Regions from separate parts of the Streptomyces sp. NPDC029466 genome, predicted to be linked through region 1. Evidence: riboswitches for the same ligand, from Rfam matches in the RefSeq annotation. Region 1 holds a riboswitch; the other holds the start of a gene.
What was found. A riboswitch is a leader RNA that binds a small molecule or an ion and turns the genes downstream of it on or off. The one in region 1 is predicted to bind S-adenosylmethionine.

Region 2: another riboswitch for S-adenosylmethionine. It lies ahead of thrC (threonine synthase); the one in region 1 lies ahead of ACZ4XD_RS18950 (aminotransferase class V-fold PLP-dependent enzyme).

The regions. Positions count from the first base shown of each region.
Region 1 is NZ_JBVHZH010000023.1:40,802-44,406, reverse strand. Features, by position in the region: gene trpD (anthranilate phosphoribosyltransferase) at 31-1,095, shown strand; SAM riboswitch class IV at 1,187-1,304, shown strand; gene ACZ4XD_RS18950 (aminotransferase class V-fold PLP-dependent enzyme) at 1,475-2,896, shown strand; gene ACZ4XD_RS18945 (Lrp/AsnC family transcriptional regulator) at 3,311-3,592, opposite strand; gene ACZ4XD_RS18940 (rhomboid family intramembrane serine protease) at 3,589-3,605, opposite strand, start outside.
Region 2 is NZ_JBVHZH010000002.1:20,009-23,613, forward strand. Features, by position in the region: gene ACZ4XD_RS01880 (alpha,alpha-trehalose-phosphate synthase (UDP-forming)) at 1-468, opposite strand, end outside; gene ACZ4XD_RS01885 (glucosyl-3-phosphoglycerate synthase) at 557-1,519, opposite strand; SAM riboswitch class I at 1,691-1,851, shown strand; gene thrC (threonine synthase) at 1,869-3,152, shown strand; gene ACZ4XD_RS01895 (MoaD/ThiS family protein) at 3,236-3,514, shown strand.

The DNA of each region.
Region 1 (3,605 bases):
TAAGCAGGAGACAATCCAGGAGAGTGGACCATGAACGTTGTGACCCCGGTTGGCGGCGACAGCGTGGCGGCCCAGACCTGGCCCGAGCTCCTCAACGCCCTGCTCGCCGGCCGTGACCTCAGCGCGGACGACACCGCCTGGGCGATGGACAAGATCATGCGGGGCGAGGCCGGCGACGCCCAGATCGCCGGGTTCGCGGTGGCCCTGCGCGCCAAGGGCGAGACCGTCGCGGAGATCTCCGGGCTCGTCCGCACCATGTACGAGCACGCCCGGCTGATCGAGGTCCCCGGCCCCAGCGTCGACATCGTCGGCACCGGCGGCGACGGCGCCAAGACCGTCAACATCTCCACGATGTCCTCGATCGTCGTCGCCGGCACCGGCGCCAAGGTCGTCAAGCACGGCAACCGCGCCGCCTCCTCCGCCAGCGGCGCCTCCGACGTCCTGGAGAAGCTCGGGGTCAATCTCGACCTCACCCCGCAGCGGGTCACCGAGGTCGCCCGGGAAGCGGGCATCACCTTCTGCTTCGCGGTGAAGTTCCACCCCGCGCTGCGGCACGTCGCCAACGCGCGGGCCCAGCTCGGCATCCGTACGACCTTCAATGTGCTCGGCCCGCTGACCAACCCCGCGAAGGTCCGCGCCCAGGCGACCGGTGTCGCGGACGCCCGGATGGCGCCGATCCTGGCCGGGGTGCTCGCCGAGCGCGGCTCGTCGGCGCTGGTGTTCCGGGGCGACGACGGCCTGGACGAGCTGACCACGACCGCGACCTCGCGGGTCTGGATCGTCCGCGACGGCACGGTCCGCGAGGAGGCCTTCGACCCCCGCGACGTCGGCATCCCCCTCGTCCCCGTCGAGGCGCTGCGCGGGGCGGACGCCTCGTACAACGCGGATGTGGCCCGCCGGCTGCTGGACGGGGAGACCGGACCGGTGCGCGACGCGGTGCTGCTGAACTCCGCGGCGGCGCTGGTCGCGCTGGAGCCGGCGGACGCTCCGCTGGCCGAGCAGATCCGGGCCGGGATCGAGCGGGCCGCCGCGTCGATCGACTCCGGGGCGGCCAAGCGGGCGCTGGAGCGCTGGGTGGCGGCCAGCAACACATGAGCGAGCGGTGACGCAGGGTGTGACGCAAGGCTCAGTCCGTCATACGGACCGGGCCTTGCGCCTCTTTGCCCGTGTGGCATGATTCTGCCCAGGTCACGAGTGACAGCGATGCAGGCCCCGGCCCGCTGTCCGGCAACCCTCCTTCCGTGGCGGGGTGCCCCGGGTGATGACCAGGCCGTAGGCAGCGAGGTCTGCGGCAAGCGCGGATCCCTCGCCAGGGATCCTGGTCCCCGAGGGAGAACTTCCGTGAATCAGCGAATGCGATAGGGCCCGACGGCCCCTTTTCCGCATCCCTTTTTCTTTTCCCGCCGCGGTTGCCCCGGCGCGCCTTCGCGCCCCCGCCCGCAGCGAATTCGCTTACCTCTTACGGGAGTTCGCCATGTCTGGTTCCGCCGTTGCCGCCGACCGTTCCGTTTGTGCCCCGCTGCCGGTTCTCGGCCGGGATGTCCTCGTCCCGCTCGTGACCGGTGGCGAGGTCGACTACGCCGCGCTGGACTACGCCGCCAGCGCCCCCGCGCTCCAGCGGGTCTGGGACGACGTGGCGGCCTACGCCCCGTACTACGGCAGCGTGCACCGCGGCGCCGGATACCTCTCGCAGCTGTCCACCGACCTCTTCGAGAACAGCCGCCGCACGATTGAGGAGTTCCTCGGCTGCCGGGCCGAAGGGGGCCCGGGCGAAGCCCGGTCCGGCAAGGGCGGTGGCGGGCGACGGGAGGGCGACCAGGTCGTCTTCACCCGCTCCACCACCGACTCGCTGAACCTGCTCGCGTCCGTACTCCCCGAGAACACCCGGGTGTTCGTCTTCGAGACCGAGCACCACGCCTCGCTGCTGCCGTGGGAGCAGCGCCCGGACACCACGGTGACCTACCTCAACGCGCCCCGGACCCCGCAGCAGGCCGTGGACACCCTGGAGAAGGCGCTGGCCACGCGCGAGCCCTACGGCCCGGCGCTGGTATGCGTGACCGGTGCGTCGAATGTGACCGGTGAGTTGTGGCCGGTGCGGGAGCTGGCGGCCGCCGCGCACGCCCACGGCGCCCGGATCGTGCTGGACGCCGCGCAGCTCGTGCCGCACCACCCGGTGAACCTCGGCGAGCTGGACGTGGACTGGGTCGCCTTCTCCGGACACAAGCTCTACGCGCCGTTCGGCGCCGGGGTGCTGGCCGGCCGCGCGGACTGGCTGCGGGACGCCGCCCCGTACCTGGCCGGCGGCGGCGCCAGCCGCAAGGTCTCCCGCCGCACCGACGGCGGGGTGGACGTCGAGTGGCACACCACCGCGGCCCGGCACGAGGCCGGTTCGCCCAACGTCATCGGCGCCTACGCCATCGCCTCGGCCTGCCGGGCACTCGCCGAGGCCGGCTTCGACGGCCTGGTCGCCCGCGAACAGGAGCTGATCGCCCGCCTCCGCACCGGCCTGGCCGAGGTACCCGAGGTGAACGTGCTCTCCCTCTTCGGCGACGACGCGGCACGCGTCGGCGTCCTCTCCTTCGTCGTCGAGGGCTGGAACAGCTCCCACTTCGCCGCCGCGCTGTCGGCCGAGTACGGCATCGGCGTCCGCGACGGCCTCTTCTGCGCCCACCCCCTCGTCCGCACCCTCCTGGGCAGCGCCCCCCAGGACCCCGGCGAGTGCGGCGCCCCCGACGCGGCCCCCGGCGAGAAGTCCCTCAACGCCATCCGCGTCAGCCTGGGCGTGGGCACACCGGATGAGCACATCGACCGCTTTCTCCGCGCGGTCAAGGAACTGGTGACGAACGGGGCCCGCTGGAACTACCGCACCGAAGCCGGGCGTTGCGTGCCGGCTTAATTCCCACGTTTTCGGCCTCCCCGCCGTGGGTGTTGCTCGCCGTTGCGCCTGCGGCGGGCGGGGTCCGCTGCGCGGGGCTGTTGGGTGCGGTGACGGGCCTGCGCGGGGGGGGGGGGGGGGGGGGGGGGGGGGGGCCCCCCCTCCCCCCTCCCCCCCCCCCCCCCCCCCCCCCCCCCCCCCCCCCCCCCGCTCCGGCCCGTCCCCTCCCGTTGGGTGGTGGGAAAACGGTTGGTGGGGGCTGCTCTGAGTGGTCCGGTGCGCCGCACTGGTCGCAGTGAAACAGCCTACGGACGCCCGCCCCCACTCACCGGCCCCTCCGGCCCGTCACCGCACCCACAAACCACCCGGCCCGCCGCAGGCGCAACGGCGAGCAACACCCACGGCGGGAAAGCCGAAAACGTGGGAAAAGAAGGGCTAGGCCTCCAGCCCAATCGCAAAGGCAGCCTCAAGATCGTGCTGGCTGTACGTGCGGAAGGCGATGTGCGTCTCTGTGGAGGTGACGCCGGGGACCTTGCTGATGCGGCCGGGGATGACGTCGGCGAGGTCGTCGTGGGCGGCGACGCGGACCATCGCGATGAGGTCGTGGGCGCCGGTGACCGAGTAGACCTCGCTGACGCCGTCCAGCGCGGCGATCTTCTCGGCGATCTCCGGGATCTGGTCCACGTTGGTCTTGATGAGCACGATCGACGTGATCACGGCTGGCTCTCTT
Region 2 (3,605 bases), on a different contig from region 1:
GGCCGCGCCGGGCGCCGCCCCCTCGGCCAGCGCATCGGCGAAGGCCGCGTTGTACGTCTCGTACGCCGCCCACTGCGCCCGGAACTCCGCGCCGAAGACCGGCTCCAGCGGTGTCTGGTAGAGCATGTGGTGGATGAACCACAGCACGGAGTTCGCGACGCCGTTGTAGGCGGCGGCATACACCTCGGCCGGAATGTCCAGCATCCGGACACGCTGTCCACCGGTATCACCCGGCTCCAGCACACCACCCGTCCGCCGCACGGCCTCCCGGTCCCCGTCACCGAGCGCGGCACACACCCACACGGCATCGGTCTCGGGCCCGATAGCGGAAAGCCCCGACACCAGCCCGCCACCACCCCGCTTGGCGATCAGCGCCCCGTCCTCCGCCAGGCCATAGGACACCGGCCCGCGATTGGACGCGACAAGAACCTCAGCACCTGCTTGCACCGCACTGCGCTCGGAGACCATGTCGCGAAAGTAACCCGCCACAGATCCGCGCAAACGTACGGAAGCGGTCAAGGGGCGGGGCGGGTGGTGCGGCCGGCGCTCGGTGCGCTCACGCCGCCCGTCGTTCCGCGTACTCCGGGATTTCGGCCATCGGGGGGCGTTCCTCGGTGTCCACGTCCGTGGTGCGGGGGACGAAGCCCTCGTCGCCGCGGTCGAACTGGGTGAGGCGGGGGCGGACCAAGTGGCCGCGGGTCAGGCGTAGTTGGGCGGTGCGGTAGATCGCGGCGGCCATCCGGCCGAGGGCCTGGCCGTCCTGGTGGCGGTGTTTGCGTACGCCGACGTCGACCTGGGCGAGGGCGTCGAGGCCGACGGTGTGCAGGGAGTCGACGAGCAGGCCGAGCTCCACGCCGTAGCCGACCGGGAAGGGCAGCCGTTCCAGGAGGGAGCGGCGGGCCGCGTACTCGCCGCCCAGGGGCTGGACGAAGCCGGCCAGCTGCGGCCAGTGGAGGTTGAGGAGCGGGCGGGCGACCAGCTCGGTGACCCGGCCGCCCTGGCCGGCGTCGGTGCCGCCGGGGCCGGTCTCCAGGGGGCGGTCGTACATCGCCTTGACGAACTGGATGTCCGGGTCGGTCAGCAGCGGGCCGACGATCCCGGAGACGAAGGCGGCGGAGAATTCGCGCAGGTCGGCGTCGATGAAGCAGATGATGTCGCCGGTGGTGGCCAGGAGGGAGCGCCAGAGCACCTCGCCCTTGCCGGGCAGCGCGGGCAGGCGGGGGAGGACGCTGTCGCGGGACACGACCCGCGCACCGGCCGCCGCCGCGACCTCGGCGGTGCGGTCGGTGGAGCCGGAGTCCAGCACCACCAGCTCGTCGACCAGCGGCACGGTCTCGGTCATCAGCTCGGCACGGATCACCGCCACGATCGCCCCGACCGTGGCCTCCTCGTCGAGCGCGGGCAGAACGACACTGACCGTACGGCCCGTCTGGCGCTTCGCCTCCAGCAGCTGCCCCAGCGGACGGTCAGCGGCGGACCAGGAGTGGCTGGTCAGCCAGGTCTCGACCTCTTCCAGCACGGTTACGACTCCTCGGTCGCCGCCCGATCAGCGGCCTGTGTGATCCATCTCGCGGTTCGGACGACTATCTCAACTGTCAGTGCCTTCGGTTACAGTCTTGAACAACGCGGATGACCGTCGCATGTCGGGGTCCCCGCGCCACAAACGCCTGGGTTCGGCCCAGCGCCATACCGCTCATCCAGAGGGGCAGAGGGATACGGCCCGTTGAAGCCCCGGCAACCCTCCAGCCGGTCTTGCCGCCAGGACGCTGACGTCCCGCGCGCGTGAGGCTCCCGGCTAGGGAAGGTGCCAAATCCGTCTCGTGGCGAGATTCGCCGCGAGGAAGATGAGGAGAAAGGGCCTCGCCTCCATGGCTGTGCAAGTCACCGAAAACACCCCCACCGTCGCTCTGGGCCCCGCCGCAGCGCTGTCCTGCCGCGAGTGCGGACAGCGCTTCCCGCTCGGCCCGATCTTCGCGTGCCAGGAATGTTTCGGGCCGCTCGAAGTCGCATACGACCTGCCGAGCGGCGACCCCGAGGGCCTGCGGAAGCAGATCGAGGCCGGCCCGGACAACATCTGGCGCTACGCCCCGCTGCTGCCCGTCCCCACCGACGTGGCCGACAAGCCCAACCTGAACCCCGGTTTCACCAAGCTCGTCCAGGCCGACCGGCTCGCCGCCGAGCTGGGCGTCACCGGCGGGCTGTACGTCAAGGACGACTCGGGCAACCCGACGCACTCCTTCAAGGACCGCGTCGTGGCGATCGCCGTCGAGGCCGCGCGCGCCTTCGGCTTCACCACCCTCTCCTGCTCCTCCACCGGCAACCTCGCCGGTGCGGTCGGCGCCGCGGCGCGCCGCGCCGGATTCCAGTCCTGCGTGTTCATCCCGCACGACCTGGAGGCCGGCAAGGTCGTCATGGCCGCGGTCTACGGCGGTGACCTGGTCGGGATCGAGGGCAACTACGACGACGTCAACCGCTTCTGCTCCGAGCTCATCGGCGACCCGCTGGGCGAGGGCTGGGGCTTCGTCAACGTCAATCTGCGGCCGTACTACGGCGAGGGCTCCAAGACGCTCGCGTACGAGATCTGCGAGCAGCTCGGCTGGCGGCTCCCGGACCAGATCGTCATCCCGATCGCGTCCGGCTCGCAGCTCACCAAGATCGACAAGGGCCTCAAGGAGCTGATCGCCCTCGGTCTGGTCGAGGACAAGCCGTACAAGATCTTCGGTGCCCAGGCGGAGGGCTGCTCGCCGGTGTCGGCGGCCTTCAAGGCCGGACACGACGTGGTCCGGCCCCAGAAGCCGAACACCATCGCCAAGTCGCTGGCGATCGGCAACCCGGCCGACGGCCCGTATGTGCTGGACATCGCGCGCCGTACGGGCGGGGCCGTGGAGGATGTCAACGACGAGCAGGTCGTCGACGCGATCAAGCTGCTGGCCAGGACGGAAGGCATCTTCGCGGAGACCGCGGGCGGTGTGACCGTCGGCGTGACCAAGAAGCTGATCGAGAACGGCGTGCTCGACCCGTCCCTGACCACCGTCGTCCTGAACACGGGTGACGGCCTCAAGACACTCGACGCGGTCGCCCCCACCTCCGGGCCCACGGCCACCATCCGTCCGAACCTGGACGCGTTCCGCGCGGCCGGCCTGGCCCGCTGAGGTCGCCGGCCCGTCCGGCAGCTGGCGGACGAGGCCGCGACCGGCCCCCGAACTCGTACTCCGTACCCCTGGAAGGCAGAACCATGAGCGTCAAGGTCCGCATCCCCACCATCCTCCGCACGTACACCGGTGGCCAGGCCGAGGTCCCCGCCGAGGGCGCGACCCTCTCCGAGGTGATCGCCGACCTGGAGCAGAACCACCAGGGCATCGCGGCCCGTGTGCTGGACGACGCCGGCAAGCTGCGCCGCTTCGTGAACGTGTACGTCAACGACGACGATGTGCGCTTCGAGCAGGGCCTGGAGACGCCCACCCCGGACGGCGCGGGCATCTCGATCATCCCGGCGGTGGCCGGCGGCTGCTGATTTGCGCCAACTCTTCTCCTTCATGACTGGAATTGGCCCGTCCGCCGGAAAGCGGACGGGGCAATTCCATGTTGTGAAAGGAGATACCATT